2 regions of the Salinicola sp. MH3R3-1 genome follow, and region 2 is predicted to be linked to the other one. Evidence: riboswitches for the same ligand, from Rfam matches in the RefSeq annotation. Region 2 holds a riboswitch; the other holds the start of a gene.
The links. A riboswitch is a leader RNA that binds a small molecule or an ion and turns the genes downstream of it on or off. The one in region 2 is predicted to bind thiamine pyrophosphate.
Positions count from the first base shown of each region.

Region 1: it holds a riboswitch for thiamine pyrophosphate, as region 2 does, so the genes downstream of both, BTW08_RS09730 (ABC transporter ATP-binding protein) here and thiC (phosphomethylpyrimidine synthase ThiC) in region 2, are expected to answer to the same signal.

Region 1 covers NZ_MSDP01000015.1:60,008-74,666, reverse strand. Annotated here, with positions in the region: gene BTW08_RS09740 (ABC transporter substrate-binding protein) at 1-472, opposite strand, end outside; gene BTW08_RS09735 (ABC transporter permease) at 588-1,364, opposite strand; gene BTW08_RS09730 (ABC transporter ATP-binding protein) at 1,357-2,100, opposite strand; TPP riboswitch at 2,136-2,286, opposite strand; gene BTW08_RS09725 (hypothetical protein) at 2,356-3,222, shown strand; gene BTW08_RS09720 (potassium/proton antiporter) at 3,315-5,024, shown strand; gene BTW08_RS09715 (hypothetical protein) at 5,096-5,311, opposite strand; gene BTW08_RS09710 (hypothetical protein) at 5,466-5,768, opposite strand; gene BTW08_RS09705 (DUF1654 domain-containing protein) at 5,931-6,173, opposite strand; gene BTW08_RS09700 (hypothetical protein) at 6,320-6,571, opposite strand; tRNA gene BTW08_RS09690 (tRNA-Ser) at 7,812-7,902, opposite strand; gene BTW08_RS09685 (Bax inhibitor-1/YccA family protein) at 8,067-8,738, shown strand; gene tusD (sulfurtransferase complex subunit TusD) at 8,860-9,252, shown strand; gene tusC (sulfurtransferase complex subunit TusC) at 9,249-9,635, shown strand; gene tusB (sulfurtransferase complex subunit TusB) at 9,652-9,942, shown strand; gene BTW08_RS09665 (TusE/DsrC/DsvC family sulfur relay protein) at 9,942-10,292, shown strand; gene BTW08_RS09660 (ACP phosphodiesterase) at 10,319-10,867, shown strand; gene glp (gephyrin-like molybdotransferase Glp) at 10,946-12,175, opposite strand; gene moaB (molybdenum cofactor biosynthesis protein B) at 12,168-12,698, opposite strand; gene BTW08_RS09645 (DUF1244 domain-containing protein) at 12,695-13,030, opposite strand; gene BTW08_RS09640 (XRE family transcriptional regulator) at 13,148-13,780, opposite strand; gene BTW08_RS09635 (histone deacetylase family protein) at 13,883-14,659, opposite strand, start outside.
Region 2 covers NZ_MSDP01000038.1:15,542-30,200, reverse strand. Annotated here, with positions in the region: gene BTW08_RS17350 (HlyD family type I secretion periplasmic adaptor subunit) at 1-502, shown strand, start outside; gene BTW08_RS17345 (TolC family outer membrane protein) at 492-1,892, shown strand; gene BTW08_RS17340 (EAL domain-containing protein) at 1,908-3,827, shown strand; gene BTW08_RS17335 (transglutaminase-like cysteine peptidase) at 3,913-4,557, shown strand; gene BTW08_RS17330 (hypothetical protein) at 4,621-5,250, shown strand; gene BTW08_RS17325 (glutathione S-transferase N-terminal domain-containing protein) at 5,284-5,628, shown strand; gene BTW08_RS17320 (peptidylprolyl isomerase) at 5,741-6,019, shown strand; gene BTW08_RS17315 (CsbD family protein) at 6,292-6,477, shown strand; gene BTW08_RS17310 (dicarboxylate/amino acid:cation symporter) at 6,612-7,862, opposite strand; gene thiC (phosphomethylpyrimidine synthase ThiC) at 8,073-9,974, opposite strand; TPP riboswitch at 10,091-10,220, opposite strand; gene BTW08_RS17300 (LysR substrate-binding domain-containing protein) at 10,324-11,214, opposite strand; gene BTW08_RS17295 (MFS transporter) at 11,393-12,664, shown strand; gene BTW08_RS17290 (VOC family protein) at 12,771-13,196, opposite strand; gene BTW08_RS17285 (LysR family transcriptional regulator) at 13,339-14,229, shown strand; gene BTW08_RS17280 (pirin family protein) at 14,317-14,659, shown strand, end outside.

The DNA.
Region 1 (14,659 bases), on a different contig from region 2:
TCTTGCCCGCAAGCTGGGAGATATCGTCGATTCCGCTGTCCGCGCGCACCAGCAGCGCGTTCAACGGCGTCGCGATCAGCGTACCGACCCGGACGACGGGTAGCCCCTGGTCGACCTGCAGATGCAGCTGAGGTTGATAGCTGACCGCAAGGTCGATACGTCCGGCTGCGACCAGCTTGGGCGGAACGCTGGGGTCGGCGGGAGACTGGATATCGACGTCCAGCCCGCGTTTCTCGAACAGTCCGCGCTGCTTGGCAATGATGATCGGGGCGTGGACCGGATTGACGTACCAGTCGAGCATCACGCTCAAAGGGATCATCTGCGGTGGCGCCAGGTCGTCGTCATTGTCCTGCGCCAGTGCCGGCGAGGCTGATGCCAGCCCAAACAATGCCAGGCCGACCAGAGTCAGACCGAACAGTCCCAGGTTCATGGCCAGCCTGCGGTACCAAGGCGTCGAGCGTGAAGTCATCATTCCGGATTCCCTCGTTGGGTCGAATGGATGGTCTTAGGTGTTCGTCTTGGGTGATGCGTTCAGGCGAAGGCCTGAAGGCAAGGCACTGTCGTCTGCGCCAGATGTCATATCGGCTTCAGTCATCGGTCGTTATCCGGTCCTGCTGCCACGGCATCGCCAGTCTCAATGCGGCATCGACGCCGAAGTAGAGCAGCACGGCGAACGCGACCAGCACGACCAGGGCGGCAAACATCAGATCGATCTGCAGCCGGGCATTGGCGTTCAGCATCAGGTAGCCAAGCCCCTGACTCGAGCCCACCCATTCGCCGATCACGGCGCCGATCGGCGCGGCGCTGGCTGCCATTCGCAGTCCGGAGGCCAGCGACGGCAATGCGGCCGGCAGCTGAACCTTCAACAGCCGCTGACGCCGGCTCAACCCGAACGTCCGGGCCAGATCCAGCCACCCCTGGGGCGTCTGGCGCAGGCCATCGTAGCCGGTCGAGGCCACCGGAAAGTAGATGATGACCATGGCCATCAGGATCTTGGGGCCGATGCCATAGCCGAGCCACAGCATCAGGATCGGCGCCAGCGCGAACAGCGGAATGGCCTGACTGATCAGCAGTAGTGGCAGCAGCGTTCGGCGTAGCGCCCGGAATCGAGCCAGTGCCAATGCGGTGGCCAGCCCCAGCAGGATGCCGCCGATCAGTCCGGCCACGATCTCGATGGCGGTGATGCCGGCGTGATGGGCCAGCAGTCCGCGCTGCTCGATCAGGGCGCGGCCGACGGCCATCGGCGAGGGCAGAATATAGCGGGGCACGCCGGTCAGCGTCAGAATGAGCTGCCACACCGCGACGAGCACGACGAGCGCCAGCAGCGGGCGCATCCAGCGATCCCAGCCGCGACGGTCAGTCATGATCGGACTCCCGCAGCTGGGTTACCAGTTCGGCCTGACGACGCTGCAGTTCGCTGTCGTCGAGCGGGCGAGGGCGAGAGCCTTCGGGCACCCCAATCGATACCAGCCGAGCCGGCTCTCCCTTGAGGATCAGAATCCGATCGGCCAACCGCAACGCTTCCAGCGGATCGTGAGTGACCATGATCACGGTGCGATTGGCCAGCAGCCGACTGGCGAGTTCGTGAAGTTCCAGCCGCGTGATGGCATCCACCGCAGAGAAGGGCTCGTCCATCAGCACCACGCTGGCGTTCTCGAACAGGGTGCGGGCGAGGGCGACGCGTTGACGTTGCCCGCCGGAGAGTTCGTCGGGCCACTGCTCGGCCTTGTCGGCAAGACCGACCTGTTCCAACAGCTGCCCGGCGCGCTGGCGATCAGCGGAGGTAGGACGCCCTCGCCAATGGGCGCTGAGCATCACGTTGCCTGCCACGCGCTGCCAGGGCACGAGCAGATCCTGTTGCGCCATCCAGGCCAGCCGACCCGTCAGCGGCGAACCGTCGCTGGTTTCGAGATCGATGTGATGGTTGTCAGGCAGTTTCAGGCTGGCGATCATGCGCAGTAACGAGCTCTTGCCGCTGCCGCTACGGCCGAGCAGGCAGGTCCAGCTGCTTGCATCGAAGCAGGCCTGAAGGTCGTGAAACAGCGGGCGATCACCGAAGGTCAGCGAAGCCTGCCGGACGAGGAGTCCGGGTGGTGGCATGACAACTCCCGTTGAGGGGAACCGGAAGAAGACATGCGAGAACTGCTGGCATTTCCTCCGCCGGTACTAGCCGGTTCAGGTTCCAGGGTTGTGCATGGCTGTTTACAATCGCGTTCTCGATGGCTCGATCGCGCCTGCAGCCAATTTCACTCTCAGCCCGCGTGACGGGCACCCCTATCCAGTGCCCCGAATTGTACGCCGACCAGCGCCGCCTGCCCACCGGCGATGGCAGCGCTCCTGCAAGGATGATGTTCATTGACGGCATTCGACGACTCGCCCCACGCCTCCCCCGAACTGACGCGACGGGTATCGGTATTGACCGGCAAGTCACTGACGCCGCTGGCGCTTCGCTGGCCGGACAGCGCCAACTGGCTGTGGCGCAGTGAGGAGCTGTCGCCACAACTTTTCAAGCTGGCGAGAAGGTCGCCGACGACCGACCCGTTCTGGCGAGGTCTTCAGCGGCTGTTCGGGTTTGACCGCTGGCAGTCTGCGGAAGCCTTGACCCAACTACCGGGCATGCTGCCGCCGCGACTCCCGCTGGCTCCGCTGCCGATGACCTATCTGGGGCGATTGCAGGGCGCACCGCTCTGGAGCCTGCCCTGGCGGCGGGCCGAACCGCCGCCAATGGGCGTGGCGCTGGCGCAGCATCTGGGCCATCAGCTGGGAATCCTGCATCATGAGGGGCTGCCGGGGTTCGGCCATCCCGCGGGCGACGTGTCGCCGCTATCGCGTTGGCCGGAACGGGCCGGGCGCTTCCTCGAACATCATCCCCAGCGTGACTGGGTGGGTGAGGCGCCGATCTTTCCGGTGCCCACGCGGGCCGTCTGGTCGCTGCCCGACCTGCGTAGCGATCAGTTCCTGGCGGGGGCGACGGACTGGCTCTGGAGTGACTGGGAAGCCCTGGTGTGGGCGCCGCTGGAATTCGATCTGTGTCTGCTCGAACTGATTCTCGCCACCGCGGGCCAGCGTGACGCGTTCGTCACCGCGTATCGCCGCTATCAGCCCCTGCCCGCGCTCGGCGCGTATCGTGCCGGTATGCGGGCGTTGGCGCTGGCGTTATCGCTGCATGGCGAAGACGGAAAAAACTGGGTATACGCTCACCCTCAATGGCTAAAAGATTAAATTCACAGCACTTTTCAGCGCCGCAAGCTTTCGCGGACGTGGCATACTGTGGCTTGAATCTTGCCCTTTCAACCTGACCAACGGGCTCAGTCTTGGACTCGATCAATAGCCTTTTTCTCGTCTGCGGGGCACTGATAGCCCTCAGCATCCTGGCCAGTCGCGTTTCGTCGCGAATCGGCGTACCGCTGCTCGTCATCTTTCTGGGTCTCGGCATGCTCGCCGGGGAGGAGGGTGTGCTCGGCCTGCAGTTCGACGATTATTCCCAGGCGTTTCTGATCGGCCATCTCGCGTTGGCGATGATCCTGCTCGATGGCGGCCTTCGCACACGGTTCAGGACGTTTCGCGTGGGCCTCAAGCCCGCGCTCTCGCTGGCGACCATCGGTGTCTTCCTGACCAGCGGCATTGTCGGCCTGCTGGCGATGTGGTTACTCGATCTGAGCCTGGTCGAAGGTTTGCTGGTGGGCGCGATCGTCGGCTCGACCGATGCCGCGGCGGTGTTCTCGATGCTCAAGGGTCAGGGCGTCAATCTCAACGAGCGGGTAGGGGCGACGCTCGAGATCGAGTCCGGCACCAACGATCCGATGGCGATCTTCCTGACCATCACGCTGGCCGAGCTGTTGACGGGAGCCGTCGGTGGGGTCTGGGATACGCTGATGCACTTCATTCTCCAGTTCGGCCTGGGTCTCGCGGTCGGACTGGGTGGGGGCTGGGTGTCGGCCAAACTGCTGCGCTGGCTGGACCTGGCGCCGGGTCTCTATTCTCTGTTGGCCCTGGCCCTGGGATTCTGCATTTTCGGCGCGACCAGTGCCGCCGGTGGCAGCGGGTTCCTGGCCATCTACCTGACGGGCCTGATGATCGGCAACCAGCCGGGCCGCCATCTCAACCATATTCTGCCGGTGCATGACGGGCTGGCGTGGCTCAGCCAGATCGGTCTGTTCCTGGTGCTGGGGTTGCTGGTGACGCCGTCCGAGATGATCGACTACGCCATCCCCAGCGCGATTCTGGCAGTGGCGTTGATCGTGCTGGCGCGTCCCGTCGCGGTGATGGTCTCGCTGCTGCCGTTCTTCAATTTTCGTTGGCGCGAACTCTTTTTCATCTCCTGGGTCGGGCTTCGCGGCGCGGTACCCATCGTGCTGGCGATCTTCCCCGTCATCAGCGGTGTCGAAAACGCCTCGCTCTATTTCAACGTGGCGTTCTTCGTCGTGTTGATTTCGCTTCTGCTTCAGGGGTCGACGCTGGCACGCGTCGCGGTCTGGATGCGCGTCGTGCTGCCGGAGAGCACCACACCGGATCGGCGAGGGCAGTTGGGCGTATTGCCCGAAAACGACTACGAGATGTTCATCTACAAGGTCGAGAACGAATCGCTCGATGACGTGCCGATTCGCCTATTGCGTCTACCGTCAGGCACGTTGATCTCCGCGATTTTCCGCCAGCACGCGATGCTGCACCCCAAGGGGAGTACTCGCCTTCGTCTGCGCGACGTCATCTGTCTGATCGGGCGAACCGGTGATCTGCCCTCCCTCAACCGCCTGTTCAATGGCGAAGCCAAACTCAAGCGAGAGCGTGCTTTCTTCGGCACGTTCACGCTGGATGGCGAGGCACTGATGCAGGAAGTGGCCAACGCCTACGGCTTGACCTTGAGCCCTGGCGAGCAGGAGATGACGCTTGGGGAGTTCGTGGCGCTTCGCGTCGGAGGCCATCCCGTGGTCGGGGATGACGTCGATTGGCACGGATTTCACTGGGTCGTCAACGAAATGGAAGGCAATCGCGTGACCCGGGTCGGCTTGCGTCTCTACCACTGAGCCGAGAGTGAAGACAGCGAAGAGGTGCTGGGCTCAATTTAGCGGCAGCCCAGGAAAAGGCCCGAGGCGTACTACTCGACTTCAGCCTCGTCGGTGGGGTTGTCCAGTCGCTTGCCGGTCTCGCGGGATGTCATCCGGTTCATGCTGTCGGCACGTTTCTGAGCCTGGGAGACATCGGCAAAATGTCCGAGGCTGCCACCGGTATCGCCATCATAGACCTCGTAGCAAACCTCGGCCGGATTACCCGGTTTGTGAGTCTTTCTGATCTCGACAAACGGTTCTGACATGATGGAATCCTCCTGAAAAGGGGTCGGCTATCAGGTTAGCCGAGTGGCCCGTGTTGTACAGCGGCGCGGCGGTTGTCGCCAAGGCGATGATTCGCCGACGGTACTGTCACTTAATGTCACTTGATGAACAGCTCCATGAATGACGCATGACCGCTCAATCTGGATCCAGATCCCACTGCAAACCGAATTGAAGGCCGTTGATGGCCTCGTCGATGAGGCCGTTGTTGCGGCCGCCATTGCTATCGTCCGCTTGCTCTCTCGCCACCTGCGTCTGAGGATCCGGCCACCCACGCCTGGCCATGCATAGCTGATACTCGGGTTCACCGCTGATCTGATGTGTCTGACGCTCGCAGGTATTACTGTCCTGCAGGAAATTCGTGGCCGTCAGCCGCGGCTTAGCCGACACACAGCCTGCCAGAAGAAGGGGAGCGATGAGAAAAATTAACGCGCGGTACATTGGCTACATCACTGAAGACTAGGTTCAGGGTAGCACCGTTCATGCCCGCATCCGCATCGTCAATCAAAAAAAGCCTAGATCCACCCGCCATTTACGATATCCGACAAGACCGGTGCGTGAAAAAAATGCCTTGTGGCCGCACGAGTGACCCCACGGATGGCTTCACGAAGCGAGGCCCGAAGTAGACGAGCACCAGTTGAGCAGGATGTCGTGACGAGTGATGTGTATGACATGAATTCTGTCGCTGTCATCGAACTGCTCGACGAGCCGTTCCCATACATTCACGGGCTCGCCTTCGCCTCGACTGATCGTCACCTGATGGCGACGATTGGCGTGCGCCACCGAGATAAGCTTTTCCACACGGCGTCTGAGTCTGGCTTCAGGCGTTGGAAAGGAAATGACCATCGAAGGCTCCGCAATGACTGTTTATCCATACAGTATCTAGCAGAATAGACCCGAAAACAATCTCGATGCCGAAATGATGCCGGCACGGCGCGACGGCTGGCCCAGCTTGCCGCCGTCAGGCTCGAAAGCGGCATCGCTCGAGAGAATTACTGTGGATGACTCTCCATGTAAGACTCGAGCGCAGACATGGTGGTCTGCATATCGTCACAGAAAGACTGGGACGGCTCGAAGTCAGCGCCGCTAGCCAGCTTCTTCATCTCTTCATCGTGATTGGAAACCTGACCATTCTCCCGCAGGCCCCGCGCCATGCTGGTCAGATCCTGCTGGGTCTGCTGCGGATTGTCGCTGCTGGAAATGTAGTCATCGATCTGTTGCGTCTGCTCGCTGACATGCTTCATCAGGCTATCCGAGGTGCATTCGAGATCGTCTGCGAGCGCCTGAGTCGAAGCGAATACAGCGCCGATCACAGCGGCATAAGCAATATTTCTTATGTAATTCAATGGAGTATCCATTTTTAAAGCGTTGGCTATCCACTATGACAGCTTTGGCTTCTGGAGCCTAGGCCGTGAAGGAGCCCCAGCGATAGAAGCAATAGCCACACCGACTTTGAGATCTACGTCGCTCGGCGATAACTACCAATATGCGGGAGTCGCATCGATTGAGCAGCGTGAAGACCAATAATCCGACGCGAAAAAAAGCTACCCGCCGGAAAAGCTTGGCTGGTCTTGATTGGCTTGTGGCGCTATAGAAAATGCATTGGGCTGCCCACGGCAGAGGCGCTGCCTCGGCTACAATGGAAAGTTGTAGGCGATGCTGACCCACATGGCGGAACGGGCTCGAGCGTCGAGCTCTTTATATTTTCGGCTCAGGTAACGCAGGAGCGCTCGAGTCGGGTGTGGCGATGAAGTCCTCCCAGATTCGATGTGTACGTTCCTTCGTCAAATCGACGTAGCAGCGCCTTGCGGCTGAATCCCTCAGGCTACCTGTGCCATAGGAGTCGTAAACGTGCCTGCAATAGGTGCTGACGTACTCTTTCCAAGCAGCGCTCTCCTCAGAAAGATCTATTTTTTTGACTCCGTCGGGAAACTGCTCATGGCCTTGATCGAGTGACGCCTGAGCTACCTTCAGATAACGATGTAGTTCTTCGTCGACCTCTTTCGCGACACTTGTCAGGCATTCGTTCATATCGGCCGTTGAGGTTCCACTGGTGCATGGCCATCCATCATTATCTGCTTGGGCGACGGAGCAAGACATCAACGACAACAGCAGACAGCTCGTCGAGAAGCAAAGCGGGAAGTGAGTAGGGCGAGTCATTGTAGTTTTCCTTGAACGGGATTCGCTTAGATTGATATAGAGTGCCGGGCTCGGAAAGCGCTATTTCGCCACCCGTGCTGCCTGACCGAAGTACGGCTTGTCTTCGACGACGGGCTCAAAGTCTCGGTTGCGAAGCTCGGTCGCGACGATGCTCTATATTACTGAAATGCAGGATTTCTCAGTCTGAGCCAGCTTGCAAGCCGCGAGAGATACTGGCGAATACGCGTGGGTCGAGGATCGGGAGGAAGAAGAGGGCGGTTTGACAGGCTCAGAAAGGAAAAAGCCCCGCAGCACAGATGCTTACGAGGCTTCCCAGATGTAGCGTGGCGGCGGGACAGGGATTCGAACCCTGGGTAGGCTATTAACCTACGCCGGTTTTCAAGACCGGTGCATTCAACCGCTCTGCCATCCCTCCGGCTTACGGCGTGGAATACTACCAGCTGATCCGAATACGTCAACAGGTTCTTTAGCTTTCAACAACTTATTTCGCCTCGAGCCGGTCGTATAACGCTTGTCAGGGGAACTTTGCAAGGGCATTGTGGTCCATGGGTGAGTTTCAACAGAACTGAGGGGACTACAATGGATTTTCGAACGTCGCACGACATCACAGATCGTCGATCGAGCGCGGTCAGCACCAATAAGGTGTTGCGTAACACCTACATGTTGCTGGCCATGACGCTGCTATTCTCTGCCGTGACCGCCGGCGCCGCCATGGCAATGGGCGTCACGCAGCTCAACATTTTCGTATTCTTCATCGGGGCTTACGGCCTGATGTTCCTGGTTCACAAGACTGCTAACTCCGGCGCGGGCATCGCAGCGATATTTGCCTTCACCGGGTTCATGGGTTTCACGTTGGGGCCGATCATCGACCTCTATCTGTCGATTCCCAACGGCGCACAGCTGGTGATGACGGCGCTGGGCATGACGGCCGCGACGTTCCTGGGCCTGTCTGCCGTTGCGCTGATCACGCGCAAGGACTTCAGCTTCCTGGGCAACTTTATGATGGCAGGCGCCATCGTGCTGGTACTGGCCATGGTCGCGGCAATGGTCTTCAACATCCCCGGCCTGGCTCTGGCGGTATCAGCCGGTTTCGTGTTGTTCTCGTCAGCGGCGATCCTGTACCAGACCAGCGAGATCGTGAACCGTGCGGGTGAGACGAACTACATTCTGGCGACCGTCACGCTCTACGTGTCGATCTACAATCTGTTCCTCAGCCTGCTGTCGATTCTCGGCGTCATGTCTCGCGACTAGCGATCATGGTGTGACATAGGCTGTCTCGGGGCCCCACTACGGTGGGGCCCCGTCGTTTGATACCATGTCATCGGTTCGACCTTCTATGACCGATCGGATGAACGGGAGCCGCGGTGTCATGCTGAATTACGCGTTGCTGGTCCATGGCGCGCCCTATAGCCACCAGGCGGCGCTGTCGGCGTTGCGTTTTGCGGATACCGTCGTCACGAGCGGGCACCGGCTGGCAAGCGTGTTTTTCTACCACGACGGTGTGCACAATGCCTCGGCATTGATGTCGCCGCCGCAGGACGAAGTCCATCTGGCCGAGGGCTGGCAGCGGCTGCACCAGAATTATGGTACCCAGCTGCTGGTCTGCATTGCAGCTGGTCTGCGGCGTGGCCTGTTGAGTGCCGACGAAGCCAGCCGTCATGGTCTGGCCGCGCACAATGTCGAAGCGCCGTTCGAACTGACCGGCATTGGCCAACTGGTCGATGCCATGCTCAACAACGATCGACTGATCACGTTTGCCCCATGACGAGTGTTCACGTTTCCGACATCGAGCCGCAGGACGTATTGATCGTGCTGCGTCATCCGCCCCACGGCAGCCATTGGCTACGCGAAGGGATCGACGTGGCGCTGGTCGCTGCGGCGTTCGGCCAGCGTGTGGGTCTGCTGTTTCAGGGCGATGGCGTCTATGCGCTGCTGGAAGGTCAGCAGAGCGGCGCGCTGGGCCAGAAGGGTACCCATCCACAGCTGGCGATGCTGGAGATGTACGATATCGATTCGTTATGGGTCAGCGCAGCGGCGCTCTCGGAACGCGGCCTGTCGGTAGACGAGTTGATGTTGCCGGTGAAGCCCCTGGGCGCCGAAGCGGTGGCCGAACTGATGCAGGTCCAACCCCATACACTGATTTTCTGAGTCCGGAACGCATCCCATGCTGCTGCATCTGCTTAACCGATCTCCGCAGTCGACGGCCGTCTATCGAGACCTGGGCGAGGCTTTCGGCGTGAATGATCAGCTACTCTTGATCGAAGATGCCTGCTACGCAGCGCTGCCCGCTGCCAGCGGCGTGCTCGCGGCATTCGGGGGGCGGATTTCGGTACTCGAGGAAGATCTGGTATCTCGCGGCCTGGCGGGGCGAGTGAGCCCGGACATTACCGTGGTGGATATGAAAGGGTTCCTGGCCTTGACGGAAACCCATGAACGCTGTGTGAGCTGGTTCTGATGGCAAAGACGACGGCAAGAACCTTGATGGTGGAAGGCCAGCCCATCGCGCTGGACCCGGAGGGCTATCTGGTATCGCTCGACGACTGGTCGGAGCGCGTTGCCGAAGCATTGGCGGCGGAAGACGGTCGAGAGCTGACTTCCGAGCATTGGGAAGTGATCGAGGTGTTGCGTGACTTCTACCAACGCTTCGAGGCGGCACCAGCCATGCGCCCGCTGGTCAAGGCGGTGAAGCAGTCGCTGGGCGCGGAGAAGGGCAGCTCGATCTATCTGATGAAACTCTTTCCCGAAAGCCCGGCCAAGGTCGGCGCTCGGTTGGCCGGTCTGCCCAAGCCGACCAACTGTCTCTAGTTCGTGATCTTCCTGGAATTCCGACGATGAATTTTCTCGCTCACGCCTGGCTCTCCCGCCACGGCAGCGATGACTTTCTCTACGGCAATCTGATTGCCGATGGTGTCAAAGGGGCGCATCTCGAATCCTGGCCGACGGCAGTGGCTGCCGGCATCCGCCACCACCGCCGGGTCGATGCCGGCATCGATCATCACGCCGAAGTTCTGCAGTTGTTGCAGATGGCGCCGAAAGCGCAGCGGCGTTATACCGGTATCGCGCTGGATCTGGTATGGGATCATTTTCTGGCTAGCCGCCACCCGGATGCAGCGCTGGTCGAACGCTGCTATCGGGTACTGGGCGAGCGCGAAGCGCCTGCGCGTCTGGCAGGGATGGTGCCGGCGATGATCGAGGGTGATTGGTTGCAGCGCTACGCGGACTTCGACTTCACCTGCCGCGCCATCGCCGGTATCGGCCAGCGCTTGCGTGGCCCCAATCAGCTCGCGGCGCTGACGCCCTGGTTGCGTGACGAGTACGCCAATCTCGAAGCCGCCTTCGTCACGCTATGGCCGGAGATGCAGCACCGCTTCAGCGAATGACGCGATGCCGACGCCGCCTGCAGTCCGCAGGGATCGTCATCTGGCTTTCATTATCCACGCTTCGTCATCCAGGCTCCGTCACCGGAGCCACAGACAGTCGACGCGGTCGCCGGGGCGGATATGGCTGTCGGCCGGAATCACCGCGAACGCATTGGTCGCGGCGCAGGAAGTCAGTACCGCCGAGCTCTGTTCGGGATAGACGCTTGCGACGATACGCTCGCCGTGGAATTCGAGATTGGCGCGCATGTAATGGCGCCGCCCCTGGGTAAGGGCTTCGAACTGCGCTTCAGCGCTAACCACCGGAAGCGACTCCCTGTCACGACAACCCTGGAGCCGCCCAAGCAGCGGCCGGAGATAAAGCCAGGCGCCGACGTAACTCGATACCGGATTGCCGGGCAGGCCCACCAGCCGCGCGTTGCCGATCGTTCCCAGCGCCAGCGGCTTGCCCGGGCGCATTGCCAGACGCCACAGCGAGAGTTCGCCGAGCTGCTCGAGCGCCGGCTTGACGTGATCCTCCTCGCCGACACTGACCCCGCCCGTGGTCACGATGACATCGGCCTGGGCCGAGGCTTCCCGCAGTCGCGCCAGCGTGGTGTCGAAATCGTCCGCCACCTTGACCTGGCTGACCAGGTCACCGCCGAAGTGGCGGATCAGCGTGGCCAGCATCGGGCCATTGCTGTTGTAGATCTGGCCGCGAGCCAGCGCCTGCCCGGGTTCGATAATCTCGTCTCCGGTCAGCAGCAGTGCCACTTTCGGGCGTCGAACTACGTTCACCGTCGACAACCCTTGCCCCGCCAGCAATCCCAACGCCGCGGCGCCGAGGCGAGTGCCTGCCGCAAGAAGCGGGGTACCGGCGCTGACGTCGAGCCCTCGTAGACGCACGTTCTGGCCGGGCTGGGTAGCCGGAATCATCGCCATGTCCCCGTCCAGCTCGACGTTTTCCTGAATCGCCACGCAGTCCGCGCCGGGCGGAATTTCGCTACCCGTGAAAATGCGGGCGCAGGTGCCGGGGGCGAGCGGCTGTGCGGGGTGGCCGGCAGGAATGCGTTGGGAGATCGGCAGACGCCGGCCGCTATCTTCGCTGGCCAGCGCGTAGCCATCCATGGCGCTGTTGTCGGCCGGCGGCACGTCGATGGTGGCCAGCACGTCTTCCGCCAGCACGCGATCATCGGCATCGACACAGTTGATGATTTCGCCTTCGAGACGCTCGACACCATGGAGCAGCGCTTCCAGCGCCTGCTCGACGCTCTGGAGTCCATCCGTGGGGCCTTTGGCGCTCGATTGTCCGGTCGTGGATCGCTCAGCCATGAAGTTGCGTGCCTCGCTCGGGGATGACCAGGTTGGCGAAGTTGCACGGCCGGTGACGGCTATCCAGCTGCTCTTCGAGGATACGCTCCCAGCCGGTGCGGCAGGCGCCGGTCGAACCCGGCAGGCAGAAGATCACGGTGGCGTTGGCAAGCCCGCCCAGACAGCGGCTCTGAACGGTGGAGCTGCCGATCTCCTCGAACGAGAGCTGGCGAAAGAGTTCGCCAAATCCCTCGATGTGCTTGTCGAGCAACGGCGCAACCGCTTCCGGGGTGGAGTCGCGGCCGGTGAAACCGGTGCCGCCGGTGGTCAGCACCACCTGCACGCCAGCATCGGCGATCCAGGCCGCCACCACCGCGCGGATCTGGTAGATGTCGTCCGGCACGATGCGCTTCTCGACCAGACTATGGCCAGCGCCTTCCAGGCGTTCGACGAGTGTCTGGCCGGAACGGTCACTGCTTTCGTCACGCGTGTCCGAGATCGTCAGCACCGCGATCGACAGCGGGATCATGGCCGATTCGCTCATGATTCCCCCTTGCCGTCTTCAGTTGCCGCCTTGCGCGCTTGACGGGCTTCCAGCGCGGCGAGCTGCTCGTCGCTGGCCGGCGCCTGATAGTGCGCCTTCCATTCGGAGTAGGGCATGCCGTAGACATACTCGCGCGCCGTTTCGTAATCCAGTTCGGTTCCGCGCTTCTCGGCCGCAGTGACCAGCCATTTGGAGAGACAGTTGCGACAGAAATCGGCCAGGATCATCAGGTCGATGTTCTGGACGTCCTTGTTGTCATCCAGATGGCGAAGCAGGCGCCGGAAGGCGGCGGCTTCGAGTTCGGTACGGGTCTGTTCATCGAGGTGATGCATAACGGGCTCCTGTCGTCTCGGAGGTGAAAGGTTCGATACCCGCGTCGATGCCGAGCGTTCGAGGCAATCGCGTGATATGGGAATAGTCGACGAATCGTGAGAATAGCCGATGAATCGCTACTCGCCGTCGCCGGGAGTGCAGACCGAGAGCACCACGGCATCGGCATCGCTGGTGGAGACCAGGGCATGGCCCATGTCGCTGTCGAAATAGAGCGAATCTCCGGCGGTCATCGCCAGCGGCTCGTAGAATTCGGAATAGATCAGAATCTCTCCCTCGAGAATCATCAGAAATTCCTCGCCATCATGGCGAACCCACTCCTGAAACTCCTCGAAACGACGCGCGCGCACGATCGTCTTGAACGGGATCATCCGCTTCTGCGCCAGCTGATACGACAGCAGCTCGTGTTCATAGGTCGGCGTGGGATGCTGCTTGCCATCGCCGCGGGGCGTGAGATCGCGACGTCCGCTAGATTGACGCTTGGGCTTGGTGGGCTTGAGCAGTTGGGGCAGATCGATGCCCAACCCGGCAATCAGTTTCTGAACGGCGGTGAACGTCGGCGAAATCTGATTGTTCTCGATCTTGGACAGCGTCGAACGCGCCAGGCCGGTACGGGTGCTGACATCGCCGAGCGTCCACTGATTCGAAAGCCGTATCTCCTTGAGCCGCTCACCCAGACGCAGGGGTTCGACGAAGGCTTTGCGACCGGCGGCGATACGCAGCGCGGCATCCTGATCGTTACTGGCGGCCATGAAACTCTCTGTCAGGAGCGTGAAAAGTCGTTGACGGCATGAGGGCGAAGAATATCACAGCCAGTCGCTCGGGCTCTGCGCCGAAACCGACCTGACGGCGTGTCAGGGCGAATACGGTTGCCCCAGCAGCGCGGTCAGGTGAGCTTCGACGCTCACAGGCAAGGTCTTCAAGTGATAACCGCCTTCCAGCACCGAGACCAGCCTGCCGCCGGCATGTCGACGCGCGATATCCATGGCCAGTGTGGTGACCCAGTAGAAATCCTCGTGATCGAGAGTCAATTGCCCCAGTGGATCGTCACGATGGGCATCGAAGCCGCTGGAGAGCAGCACCAGCTGAGGGCGATGTCGTTCCAGCGCCGGTAGCCATTCGCGTTCGACCGCGTTTTTGAAACCGAGGCTGCCGGTGCCGGCCGCCAACGGCGTATTGACGATGTTGGGCCAGTCTCCCGTCAGATAGCGCCAGGGGTAGAAGGCTTCCTGATAGCTGCTGCAGATCAGGATCGCCGGATCGTCGTGAAAAATGTCCAGCGTGCCGTTGCCCTGATGGACATCGAAATCGAGGATGGCGATACGCTCGATACCGTGGACGGCACGAGCGTGGGCCGCCGCCACCGCGACATTGTTGTAGAAGCAGAAACCCATCGCCAGCGACCGTTCGGCGTGATGGCCGGGGGGGCGCACGGCACAGAAGACATTGTCGGCGCGATTGCCGCAGACCAGATCGACGCCTCGTACGGCAGCGCCGGCGCCCAGCGCCGCGGCGTCCAGCGAATGCGGGCCCATCCGCGTGTCGCTATCGAGCTGATGGAGGCCGCTTTGCGGTCGCTGTGCGTCCAGCGCACTGAGGTAGTCTGGCGCATGTACGCGTTCCAGCTGGAG
Region 2 (14,659 bases):
CAGCCTCCAGCAGGGGAGAGTCAGCCTGCAGGATCGCGTTGACAGGACGCTGATCACGTCGCCCGTTCGCGGCAGCGTGCAGTCGATCAACGTCAACACCATCGGCGGCGTGATCGAGCCCGGTGCCAGCCTGATGGAGATCGTGCCGATCGAGGACCAGCTACTGGTCGAGGCGAGAGTGTCACCACGCGATGTCGGTTTCATCCGCGCGGGACAGGCGGCGACGGTCAAGTTATCCGCCTATGACTTCACGATCTACGGTGGCCTGAAGGGGCAGGTCATGCGTATCAGCCCGGATACCGAGGAAGACGACAAAGGCAACACTTACTACGAAGTGACCGTACGAACCGACAGCAACCATCTGGGGAAAAACGTCGACGATCTGGCGATCATTCCCGGTATGCAGGCGACGGTCGATGTGATCACCGGCGAGCAGACCATTTTGCAGTATCTGTTGAAGCCGATACTTCGCGCCCAGCAGGGTGCCATGCGTGAACGCTAGGCGTGCGCGGCAGGACAAGAAAGGGGTGAAAAGCATCATGATGAAGCAGTGGATCCTGTTCGCCGGTCTGGCGGCATCGGCCGGTGGTGCCCAGGCCCAAACGCTGACCGAAGCGGTCACTCAGGCGGTGATGGAGTACCCCACCACGCGCACCGAGATGGCGCGTTACCAGCAGAATCTGGACGACGCCAGGGCGCAGCGCGGCGCTTATCTTCCCTCGGTCGACCTTGAGACCCGCGTCGGCTATGGCGAGAACGAAAGCGAGATCGACGGGATCTCGCAGTCCAGCGAGCCCCACGACTATCGACGCGGCTCGATCACGCTGTCGCAGTTGATCTGGGACGGCAATACCACGATCGAGCGCATCCGGCAGGCGGACGCCGAAAGCGACTATCAGCGCTGGCAGGTGGCTGCAGCGGCCAATCAGATTGGCCTGGCAACGGTCCAGAGCTATCTTGACGTGCTGCAATCGCAGCGTCTGCTCGAACTGGCGCAGCGTAATGTCGATACCCATCAGCGCATTGCGTCCGACATTCGGCGTCGCGAGGAGCTCGGGGCCGGCACCACGACCGACACCAGCCAGGTCGAAGGGCGTCTGGCTCAGGCTCAGGCCAGCTTGATTTCCGCTCGCAACAACCTCGACGACGCGGTCTCTGCCTTTCTGCGCTATGTCGGCGAGACGCCCCGAAATCTCACGCTGCCAGCCGATGTCGACATGACTGGCGTACCGGGGGATTTCGACGCCGCAATCGCCATGGCGACATCCAACAACCCGCTGGTGATTTCCGCCACGCACTCCATCGATGCCGCACGTCATGAAGTGGCGGCGGAGCGAGGCGATTTTCTGCCGACGTTCCGTGCCGAAGCAAGCCGTCAGGCGGCTCGGGATTATGACTACGAAGGTAACGATTCCGACGATTGGAACGCAGATCTGGTGATGTCCTGGAATCTCTATCGGGGAGGTATCGATACGGCCGAAATGCGTTCACGCGAGGATTCACTGCGCGCCGTGCGTTACGATAGCGACCGCTCCCTGCGCGAGATTCGCGACGAACTCCGGCTAGCCTGGAATGCCCGCGACTATGTCACCAGCCAGCTACCGTTTCTGGCTCGTCATGTCGAGTCCAGCGAGAAAACCCGCGTTAACTATCGCAAGCAGTTCGACATCGGCCGACGCACGCTGCTCGACATGCTCGACAGCGAGACCGAGCTCTACGATGCGCAGCAGGCGCAGGTTCAAGCCGAGTTCTCGCTGCGTCGGGCCAACTATCGGTTACTCTCCGCCACCGGCCAGCTGCTCGATACGCTACAGGTGAATCCCGACATGGTCGGGGCTGCCGATGATCGTTATCCGCCGCCGATTCGTCGCGACGAAAACCCCCAGGGCTGATCGGAGACCCCGCTTATGAGTCTGTTTCGCCGCTCCGTCGCCATCATGGTCGGGCTATTGCTGTTGTTCTCGATCGGTATCTTCTCCATCGAGGTGCGTCAAACTCGAGCATCACTGGCCGAGCGCCAGCAAATCGATGTCGATAATCTCGCTCAGGCGCTGAGTCTGTCGCTGGTGCCGTTCGTCGAGATCGGTGACTGGACCAGTGCCGAGACGCTGATGCGCGCCGTCTCCGATGGCGGCGTGATAAGGCGTATCGAACTGGAAGCCGTGGGCCGCGATGACCCCCTGGTGGTGGATGCCGCTCGCGAAAGTGACACGCCACACTGGTTTCAGCAGGCGATCAGCCTGCCGAGCGCTCGCGGAGAGCGTGAAATCAGCGGCGGCTGGTCAGCGTTGGGGAGTGTCAAGATCGCTTCCGAAAGTGCCTACGCCTACGATCAGCTGTGGTCTCTGGCGCTGCAGCTGATCACCTGGCTGGCCGTGGGAATGGTCATGGTCTTCGTGCTCAGTATCGTCGGCGTCAAGTTGCTCCTGGGGCCGCTGAATCGCCTCTCGCGACGTATTGCCGACATGCAGATCGACGGTTTCGACGAGCCGCTACCGGAGAGCCGCGTTCACGAGCTTCAGGGCATCACCGATTCGGTCAATCATCTCGGCATGCGTCTCAACCAGCAGTTCGACCAGCAGGCCGAACAGGTCGTGCGTCTACAACGGCTGACCGAGCAGGACGCCGTATCGCTGCTGGGCAATCGTGCCTATCTGGCCCGCGTGCTCGACGAATGGTTATCGGCACCCGTCGGCGGCGCACTCGTCATTGTGCGCATCGATCATCTTCAGGAGCTCTACCGCCAGGATGGTTTCGAGGCGCGTGATCGGGCGATCCGCAACATCGGCACCTATCTTCAGAGCGCGCAACTCGCGGGGCAGGAAGTGATGAAGGCACGCCTGTCGGCGGAGGAGTTCGCGTTACTGCTCCCCGATACCGATGATGCGCCGAGAGAGCAGTGGCTGACGGATACCTTTGATCGCATCGATGACATCGTCGATGCCAATCCGTTGGCGGAAGCTCGCGCGTTGCACACCCGGGGCGGTGTCGTTCTGCGCGAACGCGGCATGACTCGGGAGGGTATTCTGGCGCGAGCGGACAGTGCATTGCGTGAAGCGATCGAACGCCAGCAGCGGTGGGTCACCGCACATCCTGGCGACGTGACCGCGGCGCGGGGACGTCAGGAGTGGCGTCAGATCATCGAGCGTGCGCTCGAAGCCCGAGATATCAGCTTCGTTGCCCAGCCCGTGTTGTTGACTGACGGCAGCGAGTTACACCGAGAGGTCTTGGTGCGACTCAACGAAGGGGAAACTCAGCACCCGGCTTATATCTTCCTTCCTGTCATCAATCACTTCCAGATGGGGGTGCAGTTGGATAGGGCGGTGCTCGAAAGTCTTGGCGATCGCGAGGCCCGTTTCGAGGGGCGGTTAGCCGTCAACTTGACCGCTGATTCGGTGGCGGATCAGGCGCAGTATCGACGGCTCGTCGGCTGGCTCGAGTCGAACCCGCGCTTCGCCGCCAAGCTCGATCTGGAGGTCAGTGAAGAGATCGCGCTCGAGCATCTGGACAGGGTGCAGCAGCTGTTCCGGGTGGCGCATCGATTCGGCGCTCGCGGTGGTATCGACCGGTTCGCACGCAATCTGTCCGCGATGAGCTATCTCGCACGGTTGCGCCCGGATTACGTCAAGATCGATCAGGGCTTCTTCGTGCGTGACGATGTCGATACCGAATTTCTGCGTAGTCTGTGCATGGCAGCCCATCAGGTCGAAGCGAAGGTCATCGTGACGCGCGTGGAGTCCGACGAACAGCGCCAGCGGGTGGCGGAAGTGGGTGCCGATGGCTATCAGGGCTATCTGGCACCGATCGTGCCGCTGGAACTGACATAGTCTCGCCTCGGTGCTCCTCAACCGACGCGTCGCCGAGCCGATGACGCCACCGAACGGTGGGGGCCGGAAGGTGAAGTGCTGGCTGATGGCGTTTGTCGTGGCGCTGACGCTGGGGAGCAGCGGCTTCCCGGTCGACGCTCTGCCGCGGCTGCCGCCGCGCCAGCAAGTCGAGACGTTATATGGCGCGAACGGGTGGCAACGCATTCAGCAGTGGCCAGCGTTGATCGATCGTCTACAGGGACGATCCATCGAGGTGAAACTGGCGGGTGTGAACGACTTTTTCAATCAGCTTCGCTTCGTCGACGATATCGATGTCTGGCACGTGAAAGATTATTGGGCAACGCCATTCGAATTTCTCGGCGTGGGCGCCGGCGATTGCGAAGACTTCGCCATGGCCAAATATCTGACGCTGCGCGAGCTGGGTGTATCCGATGACCAGTTGCGGCTGCATTACGTCAAATACATTCCCTACGATCAGTTTCATATGGTGGTGACCTGGGCAGCATCGCCGACCTCGCCACCGATCGTACTGGACAATATCGTCAAGACCCTCGAGCCGGCATCGAAACGCAAGGATCTGGTGCCGATCTACAGTTTCAATGGTAGCCATCTCTGGATCAGCAAGCTCAGTGGCGGTGGACGCGAGGTTGGCGAATCCAGCCGGCTCAGCCTCTGGCAGAGCTGGCAACAGCGTCTCGACAACGGCACGCTGCGCAATCCTCGTGACTGACTCGGCGATTCGGCGCCGGCTACCATGGACCCAACAGCGGGAGAGAAATCGATGAGAAAAAGAATGCAGCGGCAGTGTTGGCGTCTCGCCAGTCTACTGCCCGGTATCCTGGTGTTGGCGTCCTGTGCGTCGGCTCCCGATGAGCGCGATGTCGTCGTCGATCGCGCGACGCCGCAGGGCGTGGCTCAGGTCAGTGCGGATAACGTGTTCGATACCGCCGACAGCGACGCCGACGGCGACCTTCTTCCGATCGATATCGAACGGTTGGGGCTGGGCGGTGACTGGCACACGCTGGATGCCGACGGCAGCGGAGACGTTTCGCGTCAGGAGTTCCGGGATCAGTTCGCGTCACCGCTCGTGCAAACGACCCTGCGGCTACCGGGTGATGCGGAACTCGCCCAGCCGATCGTTTCCAGCGATTTTCTGTTGCCGCCGCTGCCTCCCACTCAGCGCTACGCCCCCGCGCCCCTCAATGCTTTCTCCCCGACGAGTCTGGCGACGCCGTCCGACGCCCCGTTGACGATTCCGGTGCTGATCAATGACCAGGAGGCCGCTGCGCTCGATCGAGCCGCTGATAATGCGCGTGCTGAAGGCGCCGTTTCCGAGGGCGCCGACGCCAATGACATTGGCGACGACATCGGTTCCGAAGATGCTGACACCTCGAACCGTGACGTTTCTCTGCCGCCGAACTGACGCCAACCCGACAAAAGGGTGCTATCTCTCTTCATGTCCCATCGAATCACGGAGTGGCTCAAGACCATGTTTTCATCGATTCCCCTCGAACGTTCAGCCGAAGCGCAGGCCGATGTCGACCGCGCCTGCCAGCGTCTCGCACTCTACCATTTCATGAGCTGCCCCTTCTGTCAGCGCGTGCGCAGCCAGATCGAGCGACTGGCGTTGCCCATCGAGCTGCGCGATACCCAGCGTGACCCTCGTCATCGCCAGGAACTGATGGCGGGCGGCGGGAGAACGATGGTGCCGTGCCTGCGCATCGAGAAAGCGGACGGCACGCTAGAGTGGATGTACGAATCCGCCGACATCAATCGCTATCTCGAACAGCGCTTCGGTTGACCGGGGCAACGCAATCTCTGTCGAGCGCCGTCGAGACGATTGTCGGTGACGCCGGCAGGGCGGATTTCGTAGAATGCCCGCTTCCCAATGGTCAAGACTCAGGAGTGATCTCATGGCACAGGCCAGCGCCCGCCACATTCTCGTCGACAGCGAGCAGAAGTGTCTCGAACTCAAGCAGCAGATCGAAGCCGGCAGCGACTTCGCCGAAGTGGCACGTCAGCATTCCAACTGCCCCTCCGGGCGCCAGGGCGGCGAGCTGGGCACGTTCGGACGTGGCCAGATGGTCAAGGAGTTCGACGAAGTCGTCTTCAATGGCGCCGTCAACGAAGTGCACGGTCCGGTAAAGACCCAGTTCGGCTACCACCTGCTGGAAGTGACCTCACGCACTTGATGTTCCCCGTCTGATTTTCATCGAGCCGCCTGCAGTCGGGCGGCTCTCGTCGATCCGCTGCGTGTTCTCTGCTCTTGGTTCTTTCCCGCTGTTCCGTGACGCGCCCTCCGCAGAACGTCCGCCTTGGCGAACAAATTGTTACCAATCTCCCGTTCCGACTTTCCCGCGGCGAACTACTCTGAGATTACGTTCGCTGTATACGATGCTCGCAGCTCAGTATCGAAGAGAACGGCGAACGGATAAGGATATCCACGGAAAACGAGGTAGCACCCATGACGAATTCAAAGTCAGACAAGACGGAAGGCAAGGTCGACAAGGCAGCTGGTAAGGCCAAGGAAGCTGCTGGCAAGATGACCAAGGACCGCGAACTCGAAAGCAAAGGCAAAACCCAGCAGGCCAAGGGTGATGCCAAGTCCGCCAAGGGCGATCTGAAGGACGCCACCAAACCACGCCACTAGATCTTGCTGAATCTCAGTACACCGAGTCTTTCGAGCCTATCATTGCCCGGCCAAGACTCTTCACGCAGCGGCCCCGGTCTTGACCGGGGCCGCTGTCGTTTGGGCTAGAGACGTTTGGGCAAGAGAATTGGCTGTCAGGCTTTGCTCGGACGGTTATAAGTGTCCAGGTCGAGCTCTTTCTCGCTCTTGGCGACGAGTGTTGTCACCATCAGGTCCCCGGCGACGTTGACGCTGGTGCGCGCCATATCGAGGATTCTATCCACGCCTGCGACAACACCGATCGCCTCCAGCGGCAGGCCGATCTGCGCCAGCACGATCGATAGCATGATTAGACCCGCGCCGGGCACGCCCGCCGTGCCGATCGAAGCCAGCGTGCCGGTCAGTACGATCATGCCGTAATCCATCATCGACAGATCGGCCCCGACCAGCTGGGCGACGAACAACGCCGCGACACCTTGATAGATCGCCGTCCCGTCCATGTTGATGGTCGCGCCTACCGGCAGCACGAAACTCGATACACCTTCCGAGACACCGAGATTCTTTTGCGCGCAGCGGATGGAAACCGGCAGGGTGCCGGAAGACGAGGCCGAAGAGAACGAGACCACTAGGGCGTCGATGATGCCTTGCAGATAGCGAACGGGGTTGAGGCGTCCGACCAGCGTCAGCAGACCGGTGTAAACCACGAGGACGTGAACCAGGCAGGCGAGATAGACCACGCCGATGACCTTGGCCAGCGGCAGCAGCACGTCCAGCCCGTACTGGCCCGAGACGTTGGCCATCAGGCCGAACACGCCGAACGGCGCGAATGCCATGACGATGGCGGTCAGCTTGTACATCGCTTCGGCGAAGCTTTCGAACACCCGCACGACGGGCTCGCCCTTTTCGCCGATCAGCATCAGCGAGATGCCCAGACCGATGGCGAAGACGATGATCTGCAGGATATTGCCCTCGATCATCGCTTGAAGAGGATTCGACGGCACCAGCCCGACAACGATGTCCACCAGCGACGGCGCTTCACTGGTCTGCTGCGCCGCACTCATCGAGGCGTCCGCGCCGACGCCCGGCTGAAAGATCGTGGCCGCGACCAGGCCGATGACGATTGCGAAGGCGGTGGTGACCAAATAGAGCCCGATCGTGCGAGCACCGACACGGCCCATTTTCTGCGGATCGCGCATGCCGGTGATGCCGACGACCAGCGTCGAAAACACCAGCGGCACGATCAGCATCTTGATGCCGTTGATGAAGATATCGCCGAGCGGTTTGAACACGCTGGCCTGCTCGCCCATCAGCGCGCCCGCCAGAATCCCTAACGCCAGGCCCGCGATGATTTTTTGCCACAAGGGAATACGGCGCCATAGATTCGGCCGGGAGGGGGTTGCAGTCATGCGTGACTCCTTGTGCAGGCGAAATTGCCGGGGGCAAAAGCGCGCATTTTACGCATCCCCGGGCCTTTTGCGATCCGCCCATTCGAAAACGGGATGGCATATAACTTGATTGCGACCAAAGTCTTAGTGCGGCAGTCCGACAGTCAAACCTTCGTCGACGCTCGGAAGACGCGGGCCTGCTTGCACAAGCGGTATATGCCACCGGCGGTATCAGATTTCCCGGTAGAGCTCACCGCCTTCCTTTTTGAAGCGCTCCGCCTGCTCCTGCAGACCGGCCTCCCGCTGGTCTCCGTCGATATGGGTGGCGTCGCCGCCGAAGCGCTCGCGGACTTCCTGAGTGATCTTCATCGAGCAGAACTTCGGTCCGCACATCGAGCAGAAATGCGCCACCTTGGCCGAGTCCTTGGGTAGCGTCTCGTCGTGATAGGCGCGAGCGGTATCGGGATCGAGGCCAAGATTGAACTGGTCCTCCCAGCGAAATTCGAAGCGTGCCTTGGACAGCGCGTTGTCGCGACGCTGGGCGCCGGGGTGCCCCTTGGCCAGGTCGGCAGCGTGAGCCGCGATCTTGTAGGTGATGATGCCGGTCTTGACGTCATCCTTGTTGGGCAGCCCCAGATGTTCCTTGGGCGTGACATAGCAGAGCATGGCGCAGCCGTACCAGCCGATCTGCGCCGCACCGATGCCGGAAGTGATGTGGTCGTAACCAGGTGCGATATCGGTGGTCAGCGGGCCGAGCGTATAGAAGGGCGCTTCATCGCAGCACTGGAGTTGCTTCTCCATGTTCTCCTTGATCAGTTGCATCGGCACATGGCCGGGGCCTTCGATCATTACCTGCACGTCGTGTCGCCAGGCGATCCGGGTCAACTCGCCCAGCGTTTCGAGCTCGGCGAACTGCGCTTCGTCGTTGGCATCGGCGATGGATCCGGGGCGCAGACCGTCACCCAGCGAGAACGAGACGTCGTAGGCCTTCATGATCTCGCAGATGTCCTCGAAATGGGTGTAGAGGAAGCTCTCTTTGTGGTGATACAGGCACCATTTGGCCATGATCGAGCCGCCCCGGGAGACGATGCCGGTGACGCGCCTGGCCGTCATCGGCACGTGGTGCAGGCGGACGCCGGCGTGAATGGTGAAGTAATCCACCCCCTGTTCCGCCTGCTCGATCAGGGTGTCGCGGAAGATTTCCCAGCTCAGGTTTTCGGCCACGCCGTCGACCTTCTCCAGCGCCTGGTAGATCGGCACCGTGCCGATCGGTACCGGCGAGTTGCGGATGATCCACTCCCGCGTCTCGTGAATGTTCTGGCCGGTGGAGAGATCCATGATGGTGTCTGCGCCCCAGCGGATGCCCCAGGTCATCTTGTCGACCTCTTCCTCGATCGAGGAGGTCACGGCCGAATTGCCGAGGTTGCCGTTGATCTTCACCAGAAAGTTGCGCCCGATGATCATCGGCTCGCTCTCGGGATGATTGATATTGGCTGGGATGATCGCCCGCCCGCGAGCCACCTCGTCACGCACGAACTCCGGCGTGATCTCGTCGGGTAGATTGGCGCCGAAAGACTCGCCCGGATGCTGATGCGCCAGCATGGGGTCTTCCGGTCCGGCGCTCGCTGCGCGGCGGCGCTGATTCTCTCGGATGGCGATGAACTCCATCTCCGGCGTGATAATGCCCCGGCGGGCGTAGTGCAGTTGGGTGACGTTGGCGCCCCGTCCCTCTTTTGTCATGCGGGCACGACGGGGCTTGCGCTGAAGCTGAAATCGCAGCGTCGATAGACGTAGATCCTCGGCACGAACGCGACCATAGCTGGAGCTGGGACCAGCGAGCCATTCGGTATCGCCGCGCTCGTCGATCCAGGCACGGCGCAGCTCGGGCAGACCGCGACGAATGTCGATCTCGGCTGCTGGATCGGTGTAGGAGCCGGAGGTGTCGTAGACGGCCAATGGCGCGTTGGTCTCGAGACCCTGCTTCGTCTGGGTCGGCGAGAGGGCGATCTCACGCATGGGTACGCGGATGTCTTGCCTTGAGCCGGTGATGTAGATCTTCTGCGAGGCGGGCAGCGGGGCGATGGCGGCGCTGTCGACGCGAGCGGTTTCGGATAGGAACTGAGGTGATTTCATGTTCGGTCGTGCTCCGTGGCATGACTTGCCCGGCGTATTGGCCAAGGCTATCGGGTCAGGCCGGCGCACAGCGCAGGAGGGGGGGAGAACGAATCGACGGAACGCTACCCGGGATGTGAGATTCTCCGCTTGATCCCTACGCCGGTACTAGCCGGATCAGGTTCGTCGGGATCCGTCGTGGCGCTGTGAATTGGCTTCAGCGCAGGACGATCTCAGCCGGTTCCACCGGCACCCCGTCAAGCTGGCGATATCGTTCATCGCCGTGAGCAGTCTGTGACGAGGGGGGAACGAGGTCAAGCCGAGTGTATGAAGGCGCCGGGTGCGATTGCGATGGCGAGAATGAAATGTGTCATGGGTCGCCGGGGCGCTGGACCAGATCGATGAACGATCGGGCCTGCGGGATCAGATGGTGACGAGCGTGGGTGAGCCACACTTCGGAAACCGCGTCGGCATCGCTCAGCGGGCGGTAGCGGACGTTATCGATCCGGATATGCCGGAAGGAAGCGGGCAGGATCGACACGCCCATGCCGCTGGCGACGAGGCTGATGATGGTGTTCGGGCCGCCGACTTCCTGAACCAGACGAGGGCTTAGCCCGCGTGTGGCGAACAGGGCATTGAACTGATCGAGCAGGCCGGTCCCGGCGGCGGGCGAGAAGTAGACGAACGGGTGGGTTGCCAATTCGTCGAGCGTCAACGGCAGCGCGCTGCCGCCGAGCGGGCCCTGTTCATTGACCACGGCCATCAGCGGCTCGCGAATCCAGGTGAAGGCGTCGAGGCCGTCCGGCAGGGTGGCCGGGCGCATGATACCGATATCCAGGTCGCCCTGTAGCAGCGGCCCGATTTGGCGCTGGCTATTGAATTCGTGCATGCGCAATTCGACGTCGGGATAGCGCTGGCGATAGCGCATCAGTGTGCGCGGCAGCGTCGAGCTCAAAGGCACGGAAGTGGTAAAGCCGATACGTAACTGGCCGGCCTCGCCTCGACCGAGCCGGGAAACCAGCCGCGTGGCGCGTTCGGTGCGTGCCAGAATATCCCGGGCCTCGTCGAGAAACACTTGCCCAGCTTCGGTCAGCTCGACGCGGCGATTGGTCCGAGTCAGCAGACGCGTGCCTAGTTCGCGCTCCAGCGCCTGGATCTGCTGGCTCAACGGTGGCTGCGAGATGCCCAGCCGCTGGGCGGCGCGGCTAAAGTGAAGCTCTTCGGCCACAGCGACGAAATAGCGTAGATATCGTAGTTCCATGGGAAACTCGCAGTTCCTTTGAGTCGTAAAACCTCTCAAAAGCATCGAATAATATATTAGAAAGCTTAATGGCGGCGGCGTAACCTACCAAGGTCTAAAGCAAATCTCTAAACCCCTGATGCCCCCGAAGCACCTTCATCCCCGGTCGGCTTCGGTCATCGATATCGGGAGAACCGGGTTGTCTCGCCACTCCTCATCCGAGATCTACCGCGCCACGCAGGCCAATCATCATCAGTTGGAACGCGAAGCGGAAACCGTCGAAAGCGGCTTCATTGAACGCGGCCAGCGGGGCTACCGGCCGACCATGCTGGCGCTGTTCCTCGGCGCCTTTTCGACCTTCGTGCTGCTCTATTGCGTTCAACCGTTGCTGCCGATTCTGTCGAATGCATTTGGCATCGATGCCGCGACCAGCAGCCTGTCGCTGTCGGTCGCGACCGGTATGCTGGCGATCGGGCTGTTGATCACCGGGCCGATCTCGGACGCGGTGGGGCGCAAGTCGGTCATGACGGTCGCGTTGCTGGCGGCGTCCATCTGCACGCTGCTGGCGGCGGTGATGCCCAACTGGACCGGCATTCTGATCATGCGGGCCCTGGCGGGGCTGTCGCTCTCCGGGCTGTGCGCGGTGGCGATGACCTATCTCAACGAGGAGATTCATCCGCGCTACGTGGGCCTGTCGATGGGGCTCTACATCAGCGGCAACTCGATCGGCGGCATGAGCGGGCGCCTGATCAGCGGGGTGATGGTGGACTGGGTGCCTTGGCGCGTCACTTTGGCGATCATCGGCATCGTGGCGCTGATCGCGGCGCTGCTGTTCATGCGTTGGCTGCCGCCCTCGAGGCACTTCACGCCACGTCCGCTGAACTGGCGCAGCGTGCTGTCCGGATTCACCGTTCACTTCAAGGACCGGGGGCTGCCCTGGCTATTCCTCGAAGCTTTCCTGCTGATGGGGGGCTTCGTCACACTCTACAACTATATCGCCTACCGTCTGCTGTCCGAGCCCTATCAGGTGAGCCAGGCTCTAGTGGGCCTGCTGTCGATCGTCTATCTCTCGGGCACCTACAGCTCGGCCTGGGCGGGGTCGCTGGCGGATCGGTTAGGGCGTCGGCGAATATTCTGGATGTTCATCGCGATGATGCTGGCAGGTCTGGCGATAACGCTGTTCGAGCCGATCAGTCTGATCCTGATCGGCATGCTGGTCTTCACTTTCGGCTTTTTCGCCGCGCACTCGCTGGCCAGCGGCTGGGTCGGCCAGCGCGCCCGGCAGGCCAAGGGACAGGCGTCTTCGCTCTATCTGTTCAGCTATTATCTCGGCTCCAGTGTGGCCGGCACGCTAGGTGGCGCGTTCTGGTTCTGGGGCGGCTGGAACGGGGTCTCGCTATTTATCGCGGTGCTATTGCTGGTGGCGCTGGCCATCGGCGTCGTGCATCTGAGGCGGCTGGAACCGGCCTGACGCCCGACATCCTCCGGCGATGCTTCAAACGACGTTCTGGGAACGACAAGGCCGCTGATCTGAGTCGTTCAGGATCGGCGGCCTTGTTCGGTTGGCTGACGGGATGTTACTTGGCGAATAGCTGACCCATATCCTTGAACGCCTTGAACTCCAGGGCGTTACCGCACGGATCCAGCAGGAACATTGTCGCCTGCTCGCCCGGCTGGCCCTGGAAGCGTACGTACGGTTCGATCACAAACTGGGTGCCAAAGCCTTTGAGGCGTTCGGCCAGCGCTTCCCACTCCGGCCAACTCAGCACGATACCGAAGTGCGGCACCGGCACATCGTGGCCGTCGACCGGATTGGTATGGGCGGATTGCTGCGACGGCGTCTGCGGGTGCTCATGAATCACCAATTGATGACCGTAGAAGTCGAAATCGACCCACTGTTCGCTGGAGCGGCCTTCGCTCAGGCCGAACGTTTCGCCGTAGAACTTGCGGGCGGCAGGCAGGTCGTGAACCGGAATGGCGAGGTGGAAAGGGGATAGCGCCATGGAAGAGCTCCTTAGGTCTTGGATGAAACGGATCGTGGCAATTTCAGTGGTTGTATTCTGATGGCGAATAAATTTGATGAAAAGCGCATAATATTGCTGTCTGCTATCAAATTATCTGGATTCACGGCGCCGTTTTCTTGCCATGTTCAAAGAGCTAAAGACCTTTCTCGCCGTCGTGCGTTACGGCACGTTTTCCGCCGCTGGCAATGCCGTCGGGCTGACCCAGTCCGCGGTCAGTGCGCAGATCCGCAAGCTCGAGGCCGATATCGGCGAACCGCTGTTCGAACGTACCGGACGTGCCGTCCGGCTCAACGCGGCCGGTCGTCGGCTATTGCCGCAGGCCAACGAGATGCTGACGCTTGCCGAGCGGATCCGTCATTCCGGGGTGGACGGTTTGAGCGGCGAATGGCATCTCGGCGCGATCGCCAGCCTGCAGAGCGGGGCATTGCCCGAGGTTCTGCAGACGCTGACCCGCGATGCGCCAGGGGTGATGACTCGTGTAGTGCCCGGTGTCTCGTTGGCGCTGCTCGACCAGGTCGACAAGGGTGATCTGGACATGGCGTTGATCGTCCGGCCGCCGTTCGCGTTGCCTCCCGACCTCTATTCCCGAGTCATTGCTCGCGAGCCGTTCGTGCTGATCGCACCGCCCGATGTCGAGGGCGGGACAGTGGAATCGCTGCTCGAAAGCCATCCGCTGGTGCTCTACGACCGCGGCTCTTTCGGGGGGCGCCAGGTGGTGCGTTTTCTCGAACGGCGACGGTTGCGGCCGGAAATCCGGCTGGAGCTCGACGAGATCGACGCTATCGCGCGAATGGTGGAGTGCGGTCTTGGCGTCGCGCTGATTCCGCTTACCGGATTGTGGCGCCGCCAGCAGCCGTTGCCGGTGCGGGTGATCTCGCTGGAAGAGCAGCGCTTTCATCGTGAATTGATCATGGTGTCCCGGCTCTCGCCGGACCAGTCGCCGCTGGTGGCGTTGATCGAAGAAGCGCTGCTGAAGACGCAAAAGCATTCGCCCCCTTCCATGAATCGATGATTCGATGCAATGAAGCGGTGAAGATCATTCGCTTTTTTCGCGCTTGGCGTGCTCTAGACTGCAATCAAACGAGTCGAGGAAACCTTTATGTCTGCATTCACACCACGCCGTATCATCGCCCAGCACCCGGCCATTCGCGACGACATCGGCGATCTGACGACTCGCCGGCCGTTACCGGGTCCCAGGCTCGATCAGCTCGACCCCTTCCTGTTTCTCAACCATCACGGGCCGCAGGTCTATCCGGCCAATAACGGCGGGCTGCCGTTCGGGCCTCATCCGCACCGGGGGTTCGAGACCGTGACCTTCATTCTCGAAGGTTCGCTGGCGCACGCCGATAGTGCCGATCACCAGAGCGTGATTCGTGCCGGTGGCGTGCAGTGGATGACGGCGGGCAGTGGCATCGTGCATGCCGAAATTTCGCCGCCCGAGT